DNA from 2 places in the Janthinobacterium sp. BJB304 genome. Region 2 is predicted to be linked to the other one. Evidence: predicted binding sites of a transcription regulator. Region 2 holds the regulator's gene; the other holds the start of a gene.
What was found. The regulator FliA, encoded in region 2, starts transcription of late flagellar genes. The targets are predictions, from matches to a motif close to CTAAAGTTTNNNNNNNNNNNGCCGNTA.
Positions count from the first base shown of each region.

Region 1: CSQ95_RS18540 (flagellar protein FliT) is a predicted target of FliA. The motif match lies at 8,319-8,345, and genes of this name have one in related genera.

Region 1 is NZ_PDZN01000015.1:136,551-148,394, reverse strand. Features, by position in the region: gene CSQ95_RS18575 (MATE family efflux transporter) at 1-776, shown strand, start outside; gene CSQ95_RS18570 (PhzF family phenazine biosynthesis protein) at 792-1,631, shown strand; gene CSQ95_RS18565 (S9 family peptidase) at 1,822-4,032, shown strand; gene CSQ95_RS18560 (CsbD family protein) at 4,108-4,293, opposite strand; gene CSQ95_RS18555 (bifunctional 2-polyprenyl-6-hydroxyphenol methylase/3-demethylubiquinol 3-O-methyltransferase UbiG) at 4,449-5,090, opposite strand; gene CSQ95_RS18550 (M13 family metallopeptidase) at 5,158-7,227, opposite strand; gene CSQ95_RS18545 (HDOD domain-containing protein) at 7,383-8,210, shown strand; gene CSQ95_RS18540 (flagellar protein FliT) at 8,389-8,685, shown strand; gene CSQ95_RS18535 (FimV family protein) at 9,118-10,236, opposite strand; gene fumC (class II fumarate hydratase) at 10,409-11,803, shown strand.
Region 2 is NZ_PDZN01000004.1:150,498-162,341, forward strand. Features, by position in the region: gene CSQ95_RS06350 (Rieske 2Fe-2S domain-containing protein) at 1-208, shown strand, start outside; gene CSQ95_RS06355 (S49 family peptidase) at 250-1,251, shown strand; gene CSQ95_RS06360 (hypothetical protein) at 1,629-2,018, opposite strand; gene CSQ95_RS06365 (pseudouridine synthase) at 2,278-2,988, shown strand; gene CSQ95_RS06370 (fumarylacetoacetate hydrolase family protein) at 3,077-4,075, shown strand; gene flhB (flagellar biosynthesis protein FlhB) at 4,339-5,532, shown strand; gene flhA (flagellar biosynthesis protein FlhA) at 5,529-7,625, shown strand; gene flhF (flagellar biosynthesis protein FlhF) at 7,985-9,313, shown strand; gene CSQ95_RS06390 (antiactivator of flagellar biosynthesis FleN protein) at 9,306-10,169, shown strand; gene CSQ95_RS06395 (RNA polymerase sigma factor FliA) at 10,215-10,946, shown strand; gene CSQ95_RS06400 (flagellar motor protein) at 10,928-11,674, shown strand; gene motD (flagellar motor protein MotD) at 11,680-11,844, shown strand, end outside.

The DNA.
Region 1 (11,844 bases), on a different contig from region 2:
GCTGCGTGTGGATGATGCTGCTGGCCATGCTGGCCTGGATCAGGATCGCGCCCGCCTACCACGCCACGTATCCGTTCACGCACTGGGAATGGCCGCAGCTGTCGTCGATCGGCCCCATGCTGCGCCTGGGCCTGCCCATCGGCGTCACGTATTTTGCCGAAGTGAGCGCCTTCGGCGTCATCAGCCTGCTGGTGGCGCGCTTCGGCGTGATCCAGGTGTCGGCGCACCAGATCGCCCTCAACTTCTCGTCCGTCGTCTTCATGGTGCCGCTCACCTTCGGCATCGCGCTGGTCACGCGCGTGGGCCACGCCGTGGGCGAAGCCAATCTGCGCCGCGCGCGCTTCATCTCGTGGGTGGGCGTGGCCATGTCGCTGACGGCGGCCATCGTCTCGGCCACCCTGATCACCGTCTTCCGTCACCAGATCGCGCAAGCCTACACGTCCGATCCGCAAGTGCAGGAACTGTGCGCGCAGCTGCTGCTGTTCGCCGCCCTGTTCCAGCTGTCCGACGCGACGCAGGTGGCCACTTCCTGCGCCATCCGCGGCTACAAGGTAACGCGCCAGCCGATGCTGATCCAGCTGCTGGCCTTCTGGGGCTTCTCGCTGCCGATCGGCTATGTGCTGGGCCTGGCGCCGCAAGGCTTCATCTGGTCGCCGGCCGAACCGATGGCCGCCGCCGGCTTCTGGATCGGTCTGGTCACGGGCTTGACGGTGGCCGCCGTGCTGCTGACCTGGTATCTGAACCGCCTGTCGCTGCAGCGCCTGCGCGCAGCCTGAGACAAGGAGCACCCCATGCCGCAACAACGCCCCTTCAGGCAAGTCGATGTCTTTAGCACGGTTCCCTTCTCGGGCAATCCGCTGGCCGTGGTGCTCGACGCGAATGGCCTCGATACGGCGCAGATGCAGGCCATCGCGCGCTGGACGGGCTTGTCGGAAACCACCTTCGTGCTGGCGCCGCGCGACCCGGCGGCCGATTACCGCGTGCGGATTTTTTCGCCCGAGATGGAATTCCCGTTTGCCGGCCACCCGACCCTGGGCACGGCGCACGCCCTGCTCGATGCGGGCATGCGGCCCAGGGGTGCGCGCATCGTGCAGGAATGCGGCGTCGGCCTGGTACAGATAGAACGGGCCGCCGGCGGCGTGCTGGCGTTCCAGGCGCCGTCCTGCAGCACGCGCGCGCTCGATCCCGCGCTGCTGCCGCTGCTGCAAACAGCGCTGGGCGGAGAACTGGCCGCCGGCGCCACTATTGTGGACATGGGCATCTGCTGGCTGTGCGTGCCGCTGGCCAGCGCCGCCGCCTGCCTGGCCGTGCGCGCCGACATCGCCGCGCTGACGCCATTGCTGGCCGCCGCCGGCGCCGACGGCCTGGCGCTGTATGGCCCGCACGACGCCGGCGAGCCGGCCGACTACGAAGTGCGCGCGCTGCTCAGCGAACACGGCGCGCTGGTGGAAGACCCCGTCACGGGCAGCGCCAACGCCTGTATCGCGCAGCTGCTGGCGGGCAGCGACTACACGGTCCGCCAGGGCACCTGCCTGCAGCGCGACGGCCGCGTGTCCATCAGTTTCCGCGCTGGTCACGCCTGGATAGGCGGCGCATGCCTGACCGTAATCGAAGGTGCAATATTGGCCTGAACGGGGCAAAGCGCCATGGAATGGGCGGCTGCTGGACATTTTTGACGAAGGAAATACGGCCAGCAACGGTTTATTCCGTGGCTGGCGCTATCGCATAAACAGGCACGCTCTGGTATCGTCTTACGCTTAGGCAACGCTCAAGCTCGCCTGTACATGCAGTCCCCTTCTTCTTCCAACTACCGAGACATCCATGCGTTTTATTCTTTGTTTTCTGGCCGCGATGGCCAGCGTTCCCGCATCGGCTGAAAAGCTGACCCTGGAACGCATCCACGCCGATCCGGCGCTGGCCGGCCCCGGCGTGCGCAACCTGAAAGTCTCGCCCGACGGCGAGCGCGTCACCTTCCTGCGCGGCCGCGCCGACAACCAGTTCCAGCTCGACCTGTGGGAATTCAAGCTCAAGGACAAGAGCACGCACCGCCTGGTCGACTCGAAGGCACTGGTGCCGAATGAAACGATTTCGCCCGAAGAGCAGGCGCGCCGCGAACGCGAGCGCACGGCCAGCCTGAACGGTATTCTCAGCTACAGCTGGTCGCCGGACGGCAAGCAGCTGCTGGTGCCGCTGGGCGGCAATCTGTATCTGGTCGACGCGGCCCATCCGGACAAGGCGCGCCTGGTCGCCAAGGGCAATGTGCTCGATCCGAAAATCTCGCCGAAAGGCCGCTACGTGTCGTTCGTGCGCGACCAGAACATCCATGTGATCGACCTGAAGTCGGGCCAGGAACGCCAGCTGACGACCGACGGCAAGGGCACGATCCGCAACGGCGAAGCCGAATTCGTGGCGCAGGAAGAAATGGGCCAGCGCACCGGCTACTACTGGGCGCCCGACGATTCCGCCATCGCGTATAAGCGCTATGACGAGGCGCCCGTGCCCGTCGTGCGCCGTTTCGAAATCTTCGCCGACCGCACCGACGTCGTCGAGCAGCGCTACCCTGCCGCGGGCGACCCGAACGTGCTGGTGCAGCTGCTGATCGTCTCGCCGGAAACGGGCGTGCAGCGCCAGGTGGACCTGGGCACGAACCCGGACATCTACCTGGTGCGCGCCGACTGGAGCGCGGACGGCAAATCGCTCGTCTACCAGCGCCAGTCGCGCGACCAGAAGACGCTGGACCTGGTCGCCGTCGACGCGGCTACCCTGGCGCAGCGCACCCTGCTGACGGAAACATCGACAACCTGGGTCAGCATCCATGACGACCTGCGCTTCCTGTCGAACGGCACCTTCCTGTGGTCGTCCGAGCGCACGGGCCGCAACCATCTGTACCTGTACGACATGAGCGGCAAGCTGCTGCACCCCGTCACTTCCGGCGAGTGGGGCATCGACAGCGTGCTGGCCGTGAACCAGAAAACCGGTAAAGTGTTCGTGTCGTCGAACCGCGACGCCGTGATCGACAAGCAGACCTACGCCCTGGCCCTCGACGGCAGCACGGCCGACAAGCCGCAGCGCGTGACGAAAGCGGACGGCTGGCACGACACGACGTTCTCGCGCAATGGCGAAGTCTTCGTCGACACGTATTCCGACCCGGCCACGCCGCCGCAGGTGAGCATCCGCCGCCCGGACGGCGCCATGGTGGGCTGGCTGGAAGAAAACGCGCTCAACGCCAGCCACCCGTACTTCCAGTACAAGGCCGACCACCTGCCGACGGAGTACGGCACCCTGAAGGCCAACGATGGCCAGACCCTGCACTATTCGATCGTCAAGCCATCGAACTTCGATGCGGGCAAACGCTACCCCGTCTACCTGTCAACGTATGGCGGCCCGCACTCGCAGCACGTGGCGCGCCGCTGGGGCAACAACTTCGACCAGTACATGGCGCAGCAGGGTTTCGTCGTCTTCCGCCTCGATAACCGGGGCTCGTCGCGTCGCGAACGCGCATTCACGGACGCCATCTATCACAACCTGGGCGCGGCCGAAGTGGCGGACCAGCTGGTGGGCATCGACTGGCTGGGCAAGCAAAGCTTCGTCGATGCGAAACGCATCGGCGTGTTCGGCTGGAGCTATGGCGGCTTCATGACCCTGCGCCTGCTGTCGGCCGCATCCGACAAGATCGCCATGGGCGTGTCGGTTGCGCCCGTGACCGACTGGTCGCTGTACGACACCCATTACACGGAACAATTCCTCGGCATGCCGAAGGAAAACGTGGACGGCTACAAGGCCAGCACCGTGTTCGCCCACCTCGACGGCCTGAAGTCGCCGCTGCTGCTGGTGCATGGCATGGCCGACGACAACGTCTTGTTCAGCAACAGCACGCGCCTGATCGACGCGCTGGTCAACCGCGGCGTGCAGTTCGACCTGATGACGTATCCAGGTGCCAAGCACGGCATCTCGTCGCGCGCGGGCCAGCGCCACGTGTACAAGAAAATCGAGCTGTTCTTCAAGCAGAACCTGATGCAGCCAGCACAATAAGTTTGCGCTGCATCAAATAAAAAACCGCCGCCTGTCTTGCGACAGGCGGCGGTTTTTTTTATGCTGGAGCAGAAATTATGGCTTGCGGGTCACAGTTTCGACTGCATCCTTGACGTCGCCAACTTTCTTCTGCACTTTGCCTTCGACCTGGTTTGCCAGGCCCTTGGCTTGCTGTTCTTCGCTGCCGACGACTTTGCCAGCGGCTTCCTGGATTTTACCGCCGACTTCTTTCAGTTTACCTTCGACTTGATCTTTGTTCATGATGGATCCTCACTGTAGTTGGTACATCTGTTGTCCAGCCCGACAAGGGCCGGTACTGCGGCTCACACGCTGCTTGTTGCGTGTCGATGTGTCCATAGTACGCAGTGGGGATCAAAGGCTCTGTACGGTTCCTAACACAGTGCCAACATCGTCGATCAGGCCGCCAAATCCTTGCGCCAGACGGTGGCCAGCCACGGCTGCTGCTCGCGTGGCAAGCCGGGCGGACGGTAGTATTGCTCGACCAGGGTAAAACCGGCCGCCTGCACGTAGGCGGCCCACGTCGCTTCGTCGTGGTAACTGCCGTAGCGCGCGCCATTCCAGCCTTCCTCGTTCTGCCCGCGCGGGTTCGAGCTGAACAGCACGCCGCCCGGTTTCAGGCACGCGTACAAAGCGCGCAGCACGCCGGGCAAGGCGGCGCTGGGCACGTGGAACAGTACGGCATTGGCGAACACGCCGTCGAAGTGTGCGGCAGGCAGGTCGAGGTCGACGAAATCCTGCTGCCACACGGTGCATCCGCTGTAGGCGCGCGCCATCCCGACGAAACGGGGGCAGCCGTCGACGCCCGTCGCGTGGTGCCCCAGGGCCGTAAACGCCTTCAGATCGCGGCCGGGGCCGCAACCGAGGTCGAGAATCGCCAAAGGTGCCGGCTTGCCGATGGCGTTCAGCAGCGCGGCGATGTTCTGGCTGACGTCGTGATCGCGCGTGCCTTCGAAAAACTGCTCGGCGCTGGCGTCGTAGTGGGCCAGGGTACGGCCCGTGATGGCATGGATGGGATCTTGCGGTGGGGTCGGCTTCATGGCGCTCCAATCAGTAATTACGCCATTTTACGGTGCCGGCGCGCTGCGCGTCCGGCACCGCTGATGACTACCAGACGCGCACGCGCTGTTCCGGCACCAGGTATAGCTGCTGCCCCGGCTTGACGTCGAAGGCCGGATACCAGGCGTCGAGGTTGCGCACGGTGGCGGCGCGGTATTGCGCCGGCGCATGGCCATCCGTGAGGATTTGCTGGCGCGCCGCCGCTTCGCGCGCCTTGCTGCGCCAGCTGACGCCGTAGCCGACGAAGAACTCGCGGTCCGCCCCCGGCTGCGCCGGCTTGCCCTGCTGCGACAGGGTGAACGCGTCATAGGCGGCCGCCACGCCGGCCAGGTCGGCCAGGTTTTCGCTCAGGGTCAGCTGGCCATTCACGGCCAGGTCGGGGAACAGTTTGTAGGCCGCGAACTGTTCCACCAATTGCTTGGATGCCGCCTGGAAATGCGCCAGGTCGGCCGGCGTCCACCAGTCGCGCAGCTTGCCCTGGGCGTCGAACTGCGCGCCCTGATCGTCGAAGCTGTGGCTGATTTCGTGGCCGATGGTCGCGCCGATGCCACCATAGTTGGCCGCATCGGATGCTTGCGGGTCGAAGAACGGCGGCTGCAGGATGGCGGCCGGAAAGTTCAGCGCATTTTGCAGCGGCAAGTTGACGGCATTGACCAGCTGCGCCGGCATGGCCCAGGCCTTGCGGTCGGGCGACTGGCCCAGCTTGGCCAGCTCCTGCCGGTAATGGAACTGCTCCGCCCGCTGCACATTGCCCAGCGCATCGCCGCGCACCACGCGCAAGCCCGCATAGCTTTCCCACTGTTCGGGGTAGCCCACGCCCACGTACAGAGTCTTGAGTTTTTCTTGCGCCTGCGCCTTGGTGGCCGGCGCCATCCAGTCCAGCTTGTCGATGCGGCGCGAGAAGGCGGCGACGATATTCGTCACCATATCTTGCACGCGGGCTTTCGATTCCGGCGGAAAATAGCGTTCCACGTACAGCTTGCCGACGGCGTCGCTCAGGGCCGCATTCGTCGCGGCCAGCGCCCGCTTGCTGCGCAGCGACTGCTGCGGCGTGCCGCTCAGGGCGCTGCCATAGAAGGCGAAGCGCTGGTCGGCGGCCGCCTTCGGCAAGATCGTGCTGAAATGGTTGACCGCGTGGAAGGCGAGGAAATCTTTCCACGTGGCCAGCGGCACGCTCGCCACCAGCGCGGCGCTGCCCGTCATGGCCGTCGGATGCCAGACGATGAAATCGTTCTGCCGGCCCAGCCCTGCCGCTTCGAAGAAGGCTTTCCAGTCCAGGCCAGGCGCCTTGCTGGCGAAGTCGGCGGCGCGCCAGGCATTATTGCCCTTGGCGACATCGGCCGAATCCTCGCGGCTGGCGTGACTTGCCGCAATTTGCTGTTCCAGCGCAAACACGCGCGCGGCGCGGGCCGGCGCATCGCGGTAGCCGGCCTGCTTGAGCATGGCGGCGATATGCGCCTGGTAGCCCGCGCGCAAGCCCTGCATGCGCGCGCTGTCGCTTTGGTAGAACGCGCGGTCGGGCAAGCCCAGTCCGCCCTGCAGCAGGTAGGCCACATTGCGCGTGGTGTCGTTCAAGTCTTGCGCGACCCACAGGCCGAACAGGTTTTCCGTATAAAAATTGGTGGCGTTGAGCGGGTCGACGTCGGCGCGCAGGCTCTTGCCCAGCGCGCGGGCCAGCCCTGCCTGGTCGCGTATGCCGTCGATCTTCTTGAGCAGCGGCTTGATCGGCGCCCAGCCTTTCGCTTCGATAGCCGCTTCATCCATCCAGGAACGGTAAAAATCGCTGACCTGGCGCGCCGATGCATCCGCCTGCGGCGCCGCCGCCAGACCTTCGACGAGGCCGATGATGCGCTCGTTGGTGGCGTTGGCCAGCATGGCGAACGAGCCCCAGCTGCTGCGGTCGGTGGGAATTTCCGTGGCGCGCAGCCAGTCGCCATTCACGTAATCGTAGAAATCGTCACCGGGCAAGGCCTGCGCGACAGCGGGGGCGGCGGCGCTGGCGGCCCCTTGCTGGTCATGCGCCCGGGCAGGCAAACCGGTCAGCGAAACGCCGGCCAGGGCGAGGATGATGGCGGCCTGGACTGGCGTCCGGGACCAGGAAAAACGCAAACCGTGCATGGCGATCCTTTCGATGTAATAGCCAAAATCATAACCTGAAAATCCTGCCTTTTTGGGGCGAAAAAGCATCCCCTAACTTTTTTGCATGCGGACAAAAAATCAGCATATAGTGGTACGACCGCATCCCGCACCGCACGAACGCCAAGGAGATTGCCATGCAACTGGAAGCGCTGTTCCAGCATCCCCACGCCCTGCCTGCCGCCCCGAAGATCGTCGATGAACTGGTGCGCAGTTTCGACAACCCCGCCATCGCCACCGAAGACATCGCGCGCAAGCTGGGAGCGGACCCGGCCTTGAGCGCCAAGCTGCTGCGGCTGGCCAACTCAGCCTATTACCATGTGTCGCGCAGCATCGGCACGGTGGAAGACGCCGTGCTGATGCTGGGTTTTGTGACCGTGCGCACCCTCGTCATCAGCTCGGGCCTCGTCAGCGGTTTCAAGGCCGTGCCGGGCCTGAATTTGCCGCAATTCTGGCGCTACAGCCTGCACAGCGCCGTATCTGCCCGCTGGATCGCGAAGCAGACGGGCGACAACCAGGACCAGGCTTTCACCATCGGCATGATGCATGCGATCGGACAACTGGTGATCCATGCCGCCATGCCCGAGCAAGCCATGCAGCTCGACAAGATCGCCCCGCCGCTCGACGCGCGCCGGCTCGACGCGGAGCGGGTGTCGCTGGGCTACGATTATGCGCAGGTGGGCGCCGAACTGGCGCGCCGCTGGAAGTTTCCACCCGCCTTTGCCGAGGCCATCGCCGCCTTCCCCGCTCCGCTGGCCAAGCCACCGTTGAACCGCCTGGCCGCCATCATCCACCTGGCCGCCTGGCGCGCGCGCATCGATGAAAACCAGCTGAGCAATGAAGAAATCATCGCCTGCTATCCCAACGCGGTAGCCGAAGCGCTCGGTTTGCCGCCCTCCGTGCTGGTCGACAGGATGCCGCCGCTTGCCGAACTGAGCGCGGGCCTGGAAGAACTCGTCAAGTAAGCTGGCCGTTGCCCGCATCGCCAACCGAGCAGGCATGCGGGTTTGCGGGCATGCCGGCTGCCCGCAAAAAAACATCCAAATTATTTCCACTTTTTTTTCAAAAACCCCCTCAAGTTCCCGTTGGACCCGCCGTTAATCTAGACAAGCGGTAATCCATTCACTAGTTACGGGTGTGCTCATGACCTCCAACGACGTTCTCTCGATGTATGAAAATATTGCAGGAATGACCAATCAAATGGTCGTGGCCGCACGTTCGAGCGACTGGGATGGCTTGGATACCCTGGAAAACCAGTGCGCCAGCGCCGCCAGCGCGACCATGACGGGCAAGGCGCCTGCCCTGGCCGGCGCCTCGCGCCTGCGCAAGATCGACTTGCTCAAGCAAATCCTGGCCAATGACCGCGAAATCCGCGCCATCACGGAACCGTGGATGACCCAGCTGTCGAACGCCATGCCAGGTTCGCGCGCCCGCATGTAAGAAGCTTGCCGCGCCAGAAACGACAAAAGCACCCGCGGGTGCTTTTTTTACGTCTGCCGCCATGCGAGGGAGCGCCATCTGCGGCGCTCAAAAAAGGCAAGGCGGGGGGAATTTGGAAGGCGAGCCCCAGGTATCTCCTGGCGTCGCCTCGCTGCCGGTTGCATCCGGCGTTCGCGAGCACATCGTCGGCATCGCGAACCGCTTCCAGACCCAGGCGTTTATGCAACGCTACACCTGGTTTGCCGCGCCACACTATCGTTGGTGACTGCGCCAGGCTGGGGCTGTTTTGTCGTAGAGCAAGTCCACTGAATTCATCATAGCACCATCTTTAAGAAACAGGCAACGTGCTTGGCAAGCGTTTCCATGTATTTTTTCAATATCTTTTTTTATATCAAATTGTGGGCGGCCTTGCGGCAGCGCCTTGCGGCAGCATTAACGCGAGAACGGCTCCGGCTCCACTTCCGGTTCGGCCGCCGCCCCTTCTTCCACCGCCTCAGTCAAGACGGGCACATCCTTCTTCCTGCGGCCGAACGGCTTGCGCAGCAAGACCCAGTATTTCGACGGCGCGCCCGGCCCCGCCGCTTGCCTGCGCTTGCGCACGATGTACACGATGAGCGCCGTCAGCAGCAGGAAGACCAGGGTGCCGATACCGAGCCACAGCATGCCGCCCGATTTTTTTTCCTTGTCGACTGCCGGCGCCGCGTGCAGGGGCTTCGGTTTCGCATGGGGCGCTTCCGCCACGGCCGGCGCGGCGGCGGGCGGCACGGCGGCTGCAGGCAGGGCCAGCGCCTTTTGCAAGACGCCGATCTTGCCTTCCAGTTCGCCCAGCTTTTCAGTCAGGGCCGTGTTTTTCTCGTCCAGCCCCACGCACGCTGCCGCCTGCCCCGTCTCCGCCTGCGGCGCGCAGGCGGCCACGGGCGCTGCGGCGCGGCGCGGCAGCGCGGGAGCGGCCAGTTTGGGTGCGGCGGGCGGCGGCACGAACACGCGCGCCGGACGCACGAGGCCCTCGGCCCGCGCGCGGGCCGCCAGCGCGGCGGCGTCGGGCGACGGCGCGACGGGTACGGCGCGTGGCAACGGCACAGGCGTGGAGACCGGCGCGGGCAACGGAATAGCTGGCCTGGCTGGCGCACTGACGGGTACGGCGGCGGGCGGCGCCGGCGTCAGCCACAAGGTACCCAGGCGCACGACGGCGCCACTGCCATTGCCCAGCAATAAATACAGGTGCACATGCCCCGCCTGGATCGCTTGCCGCGTGGCCACGCGCACATAATGGCGTCCACCGCGCTCAAACGGGCCGATCGTCAAGGTTTGCAGGGCAGGATCCATGCCGATGCCGCCACCGCGGTACACATCGGGCGAAGCCAGGCGCACGGTCACGCCATTGGCCTCCTCGGGCGCCAGGGCCGTCAGTTCGAGCTCGGCCAGCAGGGGCTGGCCCACGTGCGACAGCACCGCCATGTCGCCCAGTTCGGCCGCCATGACGGGCGGCAAGGCCAGGCTGGCGGCGGCGCACGCGATCAAAGACCAACGGGGAAGGATGCTGCTCTGCATGGACTGATCGCTTTGATAACAGGATAAATAATAGGGACTCGCCTGTCTTTAACGGCAGGAAATCGCAAAAATATAGATGGGCCAGGGCAAAAATGATGCAATACAGCATCATCCTGTGCCTTTTTGACGTCTGGAGTACACTCGATCCACCTCCATCGATGAAAGGGATGCCATGAGTAGCAGAATCGAACGCGACAGTTTCGGCCCGATCGACGTACCCGCCGACCGGCTGTGGGGAGCGCAAACGCAGCGCTCGCTCGAGCATTTCCATATCTCCACGGAAAAGATGCCGCCCGAACTGATCGCCGCCCTGGCCACCGTCAAGCGCGCGGCCGCCCACGTCAACCTGGACCTGGGATTACTGGATGGCAAGAAAGCCATCGCCATCACGCAGGCGGCCGACGAAGTGCTGGCTGGCAAGCACGACGCAGAATTCCCGCTGGCCGTCTGGCAAACAGGGTCCGGCACGCAAAGCAATATGAACATGAACGAAGTGCTGGCCAACCGCGGTTCCGAGCTGATCGGCGGCTTGCGCGGCGCCGAGCGCCTGCTGCACCCGAACGACGACGTCAACCTGGGCCAGTCCTCGAACGACATTTTCCCCACCGCCATCCACGTGGCCGCCGCGCTGGCCGTCGCCAACACGGTCTTGCCGCCGCTGCGCCAGCTGCGCGCCACCCTGGATGCGAAAGCCACGGAATTTGCCGACATCGTCAAGATCGGCCGCACGCATTTGCAGGACGCGACCCCGCTGACCCTGGGCCAGGAATTTTCCGGCTACGTGGCGCAGCTGGACTTTGCCGAGCACATCATTACGGCAGCGTTGCCGCCGCTGCTGCAGCTGGCCGCCGGCGGCACGGCCGTGGGCACGGGCTTGAATGCCCACGTGGAATTTGCCGGCCGCATCGCCGCCGAACTGGCGCGCCTGACGGGCCAGCCATTCGAAACGGCCAGCAACAAGTTTGCCGCGCTGGCCGCCCACGACGCGCTGGTGGCCGCCCATGGCGCCCTCAAAACCCTGGCCACGGCCTTGATGAAAATCGCCAACGACGTGCGCTGGATGGCGTCCGGCCCCCGTTCCGGCCTCGGCGAAATCACGATCCCCGAAAACGAGCCGGGCAGCTCCATCATGCCGGGCAAGGTCAATCCCACCCAGTGCGAAGCGCTGACCATGCTGTGCTGCCAGGTCTTCGGCAACGATGTGGCCATCACGGTGGGCGGCGCCTCGGGCAATTTCGAGTTGAACGTCTTCAAGCCCTTGATTGCACACAACTTCCTGCAAAGCGCGCGCCTGCTCGGCGACGGCATGCGCAGCTTCGACGAGCATTGCGCCCACGGCATCGCGCCGAACCGCGCACGCATCGCCGAACTGATGGAACGCTCCTTGATGCTGGTCACGGCGCTGGCGCCGCACATCGGCTATGACAAGGCGGCGCAAATCGCCAAGCAAGCCCAGCACGAAGGCACGACCTTGAAGGAAGCGGCGCTGGCCCTGGGCTTTGTGACGGAAGAGCAATTCGGCGCATGGATCGTGCCGCTGGAGATGACGCGGCCCAACAAAAGCTGACTTACACCCTGCATTGCTGGCGGCTTCAGGTAAACTATGGA
Region 2 (11,844 bases):
CGAACTGGACTGGGCCGAAGGCGAGTTTTTCGAGTCCAGCGGCTTGTACCTGATGTGTTCGACGCATGGCGCCATCTATGTGCCGGAGAGCGGCTATTGCGCGGGCGGCCCCTGCAAGGGCGGCCGCTTGCGTCCGATTCCCGTGACCGAGCGCGACGGCCAGCTGTACTGGCAGCCCGACGAGTATGTCCAGCCGCTGCCGGCCTGAAGCCCCGTGCAAGCATTATTGTAATTTAAACAAAGTGAACCATGAGCGAAAACACGAATGACAAGCTGGACAGCAGCGCGCCAGCCGCCGGCCACGGCGCCTCTGCGGGCAACTGGGAGCGCGACGTGCTGGAAAAGCTGGTATTTGCCACGTTGCAAGAGCAGCGCGCGCACCGCCGCTGGAGCATCTTTTTCAAGGTGTTCGGGCTGCTGATCGTGCTGTTTGCGCTGTGGGTGTTTTATGACTACAACACGGCCGACGACAGCGAAACCCTGGGCCGCCACACGGCCCTGATCGACATCAGCGGCGCCATCGAGTCCGAAGGCAGCGGTTCGGCCGCCGTCGTCATTCCCGCGCTGGACAAGGCGTTTTCCGATAGCGGCTCCGTGGCCGTGGTGCTGCATATTAATAGTCCGGGCGGCAGTCCCGTGCAGGCCGGCATGATCGTCGACGAGATGCAGCGCCTGCGCAAGGGCTATCCGGACAAGCCCTTGTATGTGGTGGTCGATGAAATGTGCGCCTCGGGCGGCTATTACATCGCCGCCGCCGCCGACCGCATCTACGTCAACAAGGCCAGCGTGGTCGGCTCGATCGGCGTGCTGATGGATGGCTTCGGCTTTACGGGCGTGATGGAAAAGGTGGGCGTCGAGCGGCGTTTGCTGACGGCGGGCGAGAACAAGGGCTTCATGGACCCGTTCAGCCCGCTGACGGAAAAACACAAGGCGTATGCGCAAGGCATGCTCAATGAAATCCATCAGCAATTCATCGAGGTGGTGCGCGCGGGACGGGGCAAGCGCCTGAAGGAAACGGCCGATACCTTCTCGGGCCTGTACTGGACGGGGGCGAAAGCCGTGGAAATGGGTCTGGCCGACGATTTCGGCACGGTCGACAGCGTGGCGCGCGACGTCGTCAAGGCGGAAGACATCGTCGACTACACGCAACATGAAGGTTTGCCGGAACGGGTGCTGAAGAAATTCGGCGCGGCCATGGGCGCGGGCGCCATGAAGGCGGCCGTGCAGCAGTCACAACCGGCGTTGCGCTGATGACATCACTCTTGGCTGGCAGGCAAGCCAGTCGAGAATGATTTTCAATAAGGGGGTAAATTGGCTTGAAAAAGGGGCTGCTTGGGCTATAGTGAAAGCGTAGTTCTTTTCAAGGAGGGGCGATATATCAACTATGTTGTCAGTACTAACTTGATTGGTAGGTCTTGGAACTACTCGCCGCATCGTAGATGTGGTTTTGAGTGAATTTACATTCCTCACTGAAGTCCCGATGGGGCTTGGGAACGGCGGCGCAATGCCGCCGTTCCCTTTTGTGCGTCGTCCGTGCCGGATGGACCGGTGTTGCCGGATCCTGTATCTGGGCGTGCTGGCAAGGCAGGCATGCGAGGGCTGGGCATGGCTGGTTGGATGGGCCGGTTTCAGACGGCGCAGCCGTTGCAGTGCGCGGGCACGCTGCTTGCCTGCCGGGTCGGCGTCGCGATGGTGCTGGCGTTGGTGCCGGAACTGATGTCAGGCGGCGTGTCCGCCATGGCGGGGGCGGTGTCGATTTCCGCGTTCGTGTTTTCGTCCGCATCCGCGTGCGCAAAACCTCCCAGTTCCAGCCAGCACATGAAATGGCATTGGGCCGCGGCATGCCAGTGCGTCTGGCTTGCTGGCGACGGCGTTGCGTCCCCGTCCTGCTGCGCAGGGGTGTTGCTCCAGCGCGCCACGCCGAGTCTGACCTTGTGCATGGCCGCCTGTTCCGCGGCGATGCGCGTGCGCATGTCGGCGATGCTGCCTTGTAAGGCGATGGTATCGGTATGCTTCATACAATGTCCTTGTGAGAGCAGTGGCGACTGCCACAATTCCTAAAGTAGGTTAGGCGGATTCCTAACGAAGTTTCAGTCTATCGATGCGATATTCCGAGCATTTGATATTGCTCAAAGGAATTGTCCATTTATATCGAAATCTCACCTTGTACTTCAGCTTATCTATGCCTGCGCAAGGCTGGTGCGCCCTTGGCGGCCTGGTGCCAACGCCAGGTGTCGCCGCTTCACGCTGCCAGCCGCTTCTGGTAAAGTCACGCCCATGAGTAAATTATCCCTAGACCGCATCCTGCAATCGCAGGGTTTTGGCACCCGTAAATATTGCCGTTCCCTTATCGAGGAAGGCGATGTCGTCATCGATGGCGTCACCCAGACCAATTACCGCACCACTGTCGAGACCGACGGCCTGGTGCTGCACGTGTTCGAAGAAGAGTGGGTGTACCGCGCCCACCTGTACCTGGCGCTGAACAAGCCCGCCAACTTCGAATGCTCGCGCAAACCCAGCCATCATCCCGGCGTGCTGACCCTGCTGCCGGAACAGTTCACCTGGCGCGAAGTCCAGCCCGTCGGCCGGCTCGACCACGATACGACGGGCATGCTGCTGATGTCCGACGATGGCCCGTTTATCCATGCACAATCGTCGCCGAAGCGTCACGTTCCGAAAATTTACCAGGCCACGACGCAGGAGCCCGTGACCGATGAACTGGTGGCCCTGCTGCTGGCCGGCGTGCAATTGCACGACGAACCGGCCCCGCTGGCCGCCCTCGTCTGCGTCAAGCGCGGCGAGCACCAGCTGGAAATCGTGCTCGAGCAAGGCAAGTACCACCAGGTCAAGCGCATGCTGGCCGCCGCCGGCAATCATTGCAGCGCGCTGCACCGTTCCGCCATCGGCAGCCTGACCCTGGAATCGCTGGGCATCGCGGAAGGCGAGTGGTGCTACCTGACGCCCGAGCAGATCGCTCTTCTCGCGTAAAACTCCTCTGACCGTCAAAGCCGGGAATGTCCCGGCTTTTTGGCGTCTTTAGCCTTCAATTGCCTGCATTTGACGAAGTTTTCCCTACATGAAATTAGCAACCCTGAACGATGGCACGCGCGATGGCCAGCTGGCCGTCGTCTCGCGCGACCTGAAAACGGCCCATCTGGCCGACGGCATCGCCTCGACCCTGCAAAAGGCGCTCGACGACTGGAGTTTCATCGCGCCCCAGCTGGACTTGCTGTACCAGACCATCAATAGCGGCCGCGGCCATCGCGCCTTCGAGTTCGATCCCGCCAACTGCATGGCGCCTTTGCCGCGCAGCAGTTTGCGCGTGGCCGGCGCTTCTTATCTGCAGCAGATCGAGCGGGCCTGCAAGGCCGCTGGCGTTGACGCACCCGCCAATCTGCGCGAATCGCCGCGCATGTACCAGGGCGCCAGCGACGATTTCCTCGGCGCCCATGACGACATCACCCTGGCGCACGAGCAGTGGGGTATCGATTACGAAGCGGGCATCGCCGCCATCACGGACGACGTGGCCATGGGCTCGACGCCCGACCAGGCGCACCTGAACATCAAGCTGTTGATGCTGGTCAACGACGTCACCCTGCGCAACCTGGCGCCGGACGAGCAGGCGAGCGGCTACGGCTTCCTGCAGGCGAAACCGGCGATGGCGTGCTCGCCCGTCGCCATCACGCCAGACGAGCTGGGCGACGCCTGGCGCGGCGGCAAGGTGCATTACGCCTTGCGTTGCAGCCTGAACGGCAAGTTGACGGGCCAGCCCCACGCGGGCGCCGACATGGCGTTCAATTACCCGCAATTGCTCGCCCATCTGTGCCAGACGCGCAACGCGCGCGCCGGCAGCGTGGTCAGCGCGGGCGGCATCGCCAACAAGGAGATCAAGAAGGGATTTTCCAGCATCGTTGAGCGACGTAACCAGGAGATGATCGCCGATGGCGTCGCCAGCACGCCGTACTTGCTGTTTGGTGATGTTGTTCGTTTGGAAATGCTGGGCGATGACGGCAAGTCCCTGTTTGGCGCCATCGAGCAGACCGTGAAACAGGCCGAAGCACGAAAAAATCGTTAGGAGCCCCGAGAAAATGGCCATGACTGCGTTGCAGCCCCTCGCCGTACTATTCGTACTGTCTTCGGGGCTGCGCCTTGTCCTGACCATTTTTCGGTCCCCTCTGAAATGGGCGCCTGGGGCGCCTTGTTTCATTCAGGCAAAGGAAAAGCAGGGGATTCGCCCCCCTTTTCCCTTGATGGCGTTGTGCTGATTGAACCGATAATGCGTCATGCCCAGTCCGTATTGCGCCTAGCCAGGCTGCAGGACTTCACCGGAGTTGATTGATGTCGGAAGACAGCGACGCAGAAAAGACCGAAGCCGCGTCACCGAAGCGCCTCGAGCAGGCGCGTGAGGAAGGCGACGTTCCGCGATCGCGTGAAGTGGCCACGTTTACGGTGTTGATGGCGTCCGGCTGCTGTCTGTGGTTTGCCGGCGACGCCATCGTGCGGCGGCTGACGGCTGTCATGGTTTCCGGGCTGACCCTGGACCGGGAGCAAATCCTCAATCCCGACGCGATGATGTTGCGCATCGGCTACGACGTGGGTTCCGTTCTGCTGACCTGCCTGCCGTACGCCGCGGCCATCATGCTCGTCGCCCTCGCGTCGCCCGTGCTGGTGGGCGGCTGGCTGTTCAGTTCCAAGGCGTTCACCCCCAATTTTGGCAAGCTCAACCCGATTCGCGGCCTGGGCAATATGTTTTCGAAGAATGCGCTGGTGGAGCTGCTCAAGGCCATCGCCAAGACCCTCGTCGTCGGCGTCGTCGCCTGGATGGTGATGCAGCATCAAAAGGATGCCGTGCTGGGCCTGTCGGTGGAATCCTTGCGCGCCGGTTCGGCCCATCTGATCAGTCTGCTGATCACGGCCTTCCTGCTGATCGTCGGCGCGCTGGGCTTGATCGCCGCCATCGATGGTCCGTACCAGATGTGGCACTACGCCAACAAGATGAAAATGTCCTTGCAGGAAGTCAAGCAAGAGGCGAAGGAGTCGGACGGCAATCCGCAAATCAAGGCGAAGATACGCCAGATGCAGCACGAAATGTCGCGCCGCCGCATGATGGCCGACGTGCCGACGGCCGACGTGGTGGTGACCAATCCTACCCACTACGCCGTGGCCTTGAAGTATGGCGAGAATTCGCGCGGCGCGCCGCAGGTGGTGGCCAAGGGCATCGACGAAGTGGCGGCGAAGATCCGCGAACTGGCGGGCGAACACAAGGTCGCCATCCTGGAAGCGCCCGCCCTGGCGCGCGCGCTGTACAAGCACACGGACATCGGCGACGAGATTCCCGAGGCGCTGTACGGCGCCGTGGCCGAAGTACTGGCCTACGTGTTCCAGCTGCGCAGCTACGGCAGCGGCCATGGCGAGCGCCCCGACAAGCCGAAAAAACTCGACGTGCCGCCCGAGCTCGACCCGCTCGACCCCGCATCGCAGACCAAACCCGCAGCAGACGCGGCAGACAAGAATAAAGGAAGCACACCATGAACGGCCTGACCATGCCAGCCTGGCTCAGCGGATTGAAAGGCAGCGCCAGCAAGGGTGTCGCCGCACCGATCATCATCATCATGCTGCTGGCGATGATGGTGTTGCCGCTGCCTGCCTTCATCCTCGACATTTTCTTCAGCTTTAATATCGCGCTGTCCATCATCGTGCTGCTGACGGCGCTGTACACGGTCAAGCCGCTCGACTTCATGGCGTTCCCGACCATCCTGCTTGTGTCGACCATGCTGCGCCTGTCGCTGAACGTGGCGTCCACGCGCGTCGTGCTGACGGAAGGCCATACGGGCGCCGACGCGGCCGGTAAAGTGATCGAAGCGTTCGGTCACTTCTTGATTGGCGGCAACTACACGGTCGGTATCGTGGTGTTTATCATTTTGACGATCATCAACTTTACCGTCGTGACCAAGGGTGCGGGCCGTATCGCCGAGGTGGGTGCCCGCTTCGCGCTGGACGCCATGCCGGGTAAGCAGATGGCCATCGATGCCGACCTGAACGCCGGCCTGATCGGCGAAGATGAAGCGCGCCGCCGCCGCACGGAAGTGGCGCAGGAAGCGGAATTCTACGGCGCCATGGACGGTGCCAGCAAATACGTGCGCGGCGACGCCATTGCCGGCATCATGGTCACCGTCATCAATATCGTCGGCGGCCTGCTGGTGGGCTTGCTGCAGCATGACATGGGCTTTGCCGATGCACTGAAAAACTACACCCTGCTGGCCATCGGTGACGGCCTGGTGGCGCAGATTCCTTCGCTGATCATTTCCACGGCGGCCGGTATCGTCGTCTCGCGCGTGGCCAGCGAACAGGACATCGGCACCCAGCTGGTGGGGCAATTGTTTGCAAAACCACAAGTGCTGTACATTACCGCCGGCATCATCGGTGGCATGGGCCTGATCCCCGGCATGCCGAACATGGTCTTCATCCTGCTGGCCTCGCTGCTGGCCGGCTCCGCGTATTTGATCAGCAAGAAACGCACGCAGGAAAAAGCGGCGGCCGAAAAGCCGGCCGAAGCGCCGCCAGCCACGGTGGCGCCCGAGCAGGAAGAAGCCAGCTGGCAAGACATCATGCCCGTCGACACCCTGGGCCTGGAAGTGGGCTACCGTTTGATCCCCCTGGTCGACAAGACGCAGGGCGGCGAATTGCTCAAGCGCATCAAAGGCATCCGCAAGAAATTTGCCCAGGAAGTGGGCTTTCTGGCGCCGCCCGTGCATATCCGCGACAACCTGGAATTGAAGCCGTCCGCCTACCGCATCACCCTCAAGGGCGTGGAAGTGGGCGTGGGCGAAGCGTTCAACGGCCAGTTCCTGGCGATCAATCCCGGCATGGCCAGCGGCACCTTGCCGGGCCTGGCCACGAGCGACCCCGCGTTCGGCTTGCCTGCCACCTGGATCGACGCCAGCCTGCGCGACCAGGCCCAATCGATGGGCTACACGGTCGTCGATGCGGGCACCGTGGTGGCCACGCACTTGAATCACCTGATCACCTCGCATGCGTCCGAGCTGCTGGGCCGCGCGGAAGTACAGTCGCTGCTCGACCACCTGGGCAAGGATGCGCCGCGCCTGGTGGAAGACCTGGTGCCGAAGATGCTGTCGCTGTCGACCCTGCAGAAAGTGCTGCAGAACCTGCTGGCCGAGGGCGTGCACATCCGCGACATGCGCACCATCATCGAAACCCTGGCCGAGCATACGGTCCATACGCAAGACCCGAACGACCTGACGGCGCTGGTGCGCGTCTCGCTGGGCCGCGCCATCGTGCAGCAGCTGTTCCCCGGTGCGGCCGAGTTGTCCGTGATGACCCTTGACAGCCGCCTGGAGCGCCTGCTGATGCAGGCGATGGGCAATGGCGGCGACGGCGCCGGCATCGAGCCGGGCCTGGCCGATACCATTGCCCACCAGGCGGGCCTGGCCGCGCAGCAGCAGGAAGCGCTGGGCCTGACGCCCGTGCTGCTGGTGCCGGCGCCGCTGCGCGCCCTGCTGTCGCGCTTCCTGCGCCGCGCCTTGCCGCAGCTCAAAGTGCTGTCGCATGCGGAAGTGCCGGAAACCAAGACGATCCGCGTTACGGCGCTGGTGGGGGCGCAGTAGTTGACATAGTTAATGCCGGGGTCAGACCCTCAACACCGCCAACATGAAGGTCATCGCCAACGTGCGAGGGGGACTCGGCGTCCCCGTCTGACCCCAGATGTCGTTAGCGTTAGTGGGGGTCTGACCCCAGCTTCTCGGCCCTTGCTTTTGGTCAAATAAACATCAATTTCCTGCCGGCAAACTGAATAACGGGTACTTTCCCGTCCTGTTCCTTCGATCATTTCCTGCAAGCATCGCTAATAATAGAAACTGTCCGGGTGATCTGTGTCCATGTGGAAGACAGCACCCAAGCAACAGGAGTCGATGATGGTCACACAGTTCAGCCAATATTGCGCCACCCCCGCCTTGGGAGGCCGGTCATGAATGTGAAGAAATTTACGGGCGCCTCGTCGCGCGATGCGCTGCGCAAGGTGCGCGAAGCATTGGGTCCCGACGCCGTGATCCTGTCGAACCGCCAGACCGATGGCGTGGTGGAAATCCTTGCGCTGGCCAATGACGATGCCGCTTCGCTGGCGTCGCCGCCGGCCGCGTCCGAAATGGCCCAGCCCCGTCCCCAGTTGCAGACCCAGTTCGCCACGCCGCAGCGTCCGGCCGCCCCGGCCCAGCGCCCGGCCGCGCCCCGTCCTGCCGCGCCGCGCCAGGCAGCCGGCGAGCCAGTGGACATGGCCCGCATGCAGCAGATGATGGCCAGCGCGCTGGCGCACGTCAAGGAAAACGCCGCCGCCGAGATGAGCGGCATGATGAATGAAATCCGCGCCATGCGCGGCATGATGGAAACCCAGCTGGCGGAAATTTCGTGGGGTTCGACGCAGCAGCGCGAGCCGCAAAAAGCCGTCGTGCTGCGCGAAATGCTGGCGGCCGGCTTCTCGGCCAGCCTGGCGCGCTACCTGATCGACAAGCTGCCCGCCGGCCTCGACGGCGCGCAAAGCATGCGCTGGATCAAGACCGTCCTGAGCCGCAACCTGAACACGGTCGCCAATGAAGACGCCATGCTGGAGCAGGGCGGCGTGTTCGCGCTGGTCGGCCCGACCGGTGTCGGCAAGACCACCAGCACGGCCAAGCTGGCGGCCCGCTGCGTGATGCGCCACGGCCCGGAAAAGCTGGCCCTGATCACCACGGACGCCTACCGTATCGGCGCGCACGAACAGCTGCGCATCTACGGCAAGATCCTCGGCGTGATGGTGCATTCGGTGAAGGACGAAGCGGACTTGCGCATCGCCCTGAAGGAACTCAAGAACAAGCACACGGTGCTGATCGATACCGTGGGCGTGAGCCAGCGCGACCAGATGGTGACGGAACAGGTGGCCATGCTGTCGGGCGCCGGCGCCGACGTGAAGCGTTTGCTGTGCCTGAACTCGACGGCGACGCAGGAAACGCTGAACGAAGTGGTGCGCGCCTACCAGGGCAGCGGCCTGGCCGGCTGCATCATGACCAAGCTCGATGAAGCGGCGTCGATCGGCAACGTGCTCGACGTGGTGATCCGCCAGAAGCTGAACCTGTTTTATGTGTCGAACGGCCAGCGCGTGCCGGAAGACCTGTACCTGGCCGACCGCGGCTACCTGATCGACCGCGCCTTCAAGCTCAAGCGCGACTCGGCGGCCACGCAGTTTTCCGACGCCGAACTGCCGCTCCTGATGGCGCAGGCGGCCGCCCGCAACAATGAAGCGCGCGGGGTGCACCTTGGCTAATTTCGATTTCGACCAGGCCGAGGGCTTGCGCCGCATGCTGGCCGGCCCGCAGCCGCGCGTCATGACGTTCCTCTCGGCCACGCCGCAGGACGACAAGGGCGCCATGCTGGTCAACCTGGGCGCTTCGCTCGCCTATGGCGGCAATGACGTGCTGCTGCTTGACGCCAGCGGCGGCAGCGATGGCGTGGCTGCACGGCTGGGACTGGCGCACGGCGCCAGCCTGCGCGACGTGGCGCGCCAGCAGTGCGGCCTGAACCAGGTCATCCATCAGGTGCCGCAAGGCTTCGGCGTGGCCAGCCTGGGCGCGCGCAACCACCTGATGGACAGCATGGACTATGCGGGCGAGGACGAACTGCGCCGCCTGGGCAAGACCTTCGAGGTGCTGGCGCGCCAGAGCGGCATCGTGCTGGTCGACGGCGTCGTGGCCGACGAGGGCGATTGCTTCCCCGTGCCCTTGATGGCCTCGTCGGATATCGTGGTGCAAGTGTCGACCAGCGCCACTTCGATCAAGGCGGCCTACTGCCTGATCAAGCGCCTGAGCCAGGAACTGGGACGCCGCCCGTTCGGCATTCTCGTCACGGGCGCTTCCGAATCCGAGGCAAAAGTGGTATACGATAATATGGCACAGGCGGCGAGCCGCTACCTGGCCGTGAAGCTGACCTCGATGGGTTCGGTGCCTGCCGATGAATATCTGCACCGCGCGGCGCGCCTGGGCCGCAGCGTGGTCGATGCGTTTCCGCTGGCGGGCGCCTCGGTGGCGTTTCGCGGACTGGCCGAGCGGCTGGCCCGTTCGGCGGCGCCGGTGCTTGGCGGCACCTTGTACCAGACGGGGAGCCCGCACCAGTTCAGCGCCTGAATCGAACCGCAGCACCAGATAAGATGAGAAAACAATAAGCAGCCTATGTACACGGTCAAAGGGAAATCGAACAAGGACTATTTGCTGACGGAGCACATTCCGCTGGTGAAGCGTCTGGCGCACCATATGAAGGCGAAATTGCCGCCTTCGGTCGAGGTCGATGACCTGATCCAGGCCGGCATGATCGGCCTGCTCGATGCCATAAGCCGCTATGAAGAGACGCATGGCGCGCAGTTCGAGACCTATGCCGTGCTGCGCATCCGCGGCGCCATGCTCGACGAATTGCGCACCAGCGACTGGCTGCCGCGCAGCATGCGCCAGAACATGCGCAAGATCGAAGAGGCGATGAGCACCTTGCAGCAGCGCCTCGGCCATCCGCCGACGGAATCGGAAGTGGCGAAGCTGCTCAAGATGTCGCTGGCCGACTACCAGGAAATGCTGGGCGACGGCGGCGGCCACCAGCTCGTGTATTACGAAGACTTTCATGACCCGGACGGCAATGACAGCTTCCTCGACCGCCACTGCGTGGACGAGGACAGCGACCCCTTGCGTTCCCTGCTCGATACCGATTTCCGGCAATCCGTGATCGATGCCATCGACGCGCTGCCACCACGCGAGAAAATACTCATGGGCCTGTATTACGAAGAAGAGCTGAACCTGAAGGAGATCGGCGCGGTGATGGGCGTATCCGAATCGCGTGTCTCGCAGCTGCATACCCAGGCCGTCGCGCGCCTGCGCGCAACCTTGAGGGAGCAGGCGTGGACTGGTCCAGCGTAATCGGGCTGGCGCTGGCGCTGGCGGGCCTGCTGGTCGGCCAGGCACTGGAAGGCGGCAAGATGGCCTCCCTGCTGCAGCCGGCCGCCTTCGCCATCGTCATCATCGGCACCTTCGGCGCCGTGCTGCTGCAGACGCGGTTGCGCACCTTCGTGCGCGGCCTGGAAATGCTGCGCTGGGTCTTCCTGCCGCCCGCCGACACGCGCGCCGCGCTGGCGCGCGACATCGGTCAATGGAGCCTGACGGCGCGCCGCGACGGCCCGCTGGCGCTCGAGCGGCTGATGGAAAACACGGCTGATCGCTTCAACGCCAAGGGCTTGCGCATGATCGTCGACGGCATCGCGCCCGACAAGCTGCGCCAGCTGCTCGACGTGGAAATTTCCGCCTACGAAATGGCCGAGCGCCAGGCCGTCAAGGTGTGGGAATCGGCGGCCGGCTATTCTCCCACCATCGGCATCCTGGGCGCCGTGCTGGGCCTGATCCACGTGATGGAAAACCTCACCGACCCGAGCAAACTGGGCAGCGGCATCGCCGTGGCTTTTGTTTCCACCATCTATGGCGTGGGCCTGGCCAATCTGCTGTTCCTGCCGGTGGCGAACAAGCTCAAGGCCATCGTCTCGCGCCGCGTGCTGCAGTATGAAATCACGGCCGCCGTGCTGTACGACATCGCCACGGGCGACCATACGCGCATCATCGAAGAGCGCGTGTCCAGCCTGCTGCACGAGCACTGATCATGATGCGGCGCGCGCGCAGGAAGTATGACGAGGAACCGGACAACCAGGACCGCTGGCTGATTTCGTACGCCGACTTCATCACTTTGTTGTTCGCGTTCTTCGTCGTGATGTACGCGATTTCGCAAGTCAACGAAGGCAAGTACCGCGTCTTCCAGAATGCCATCGGC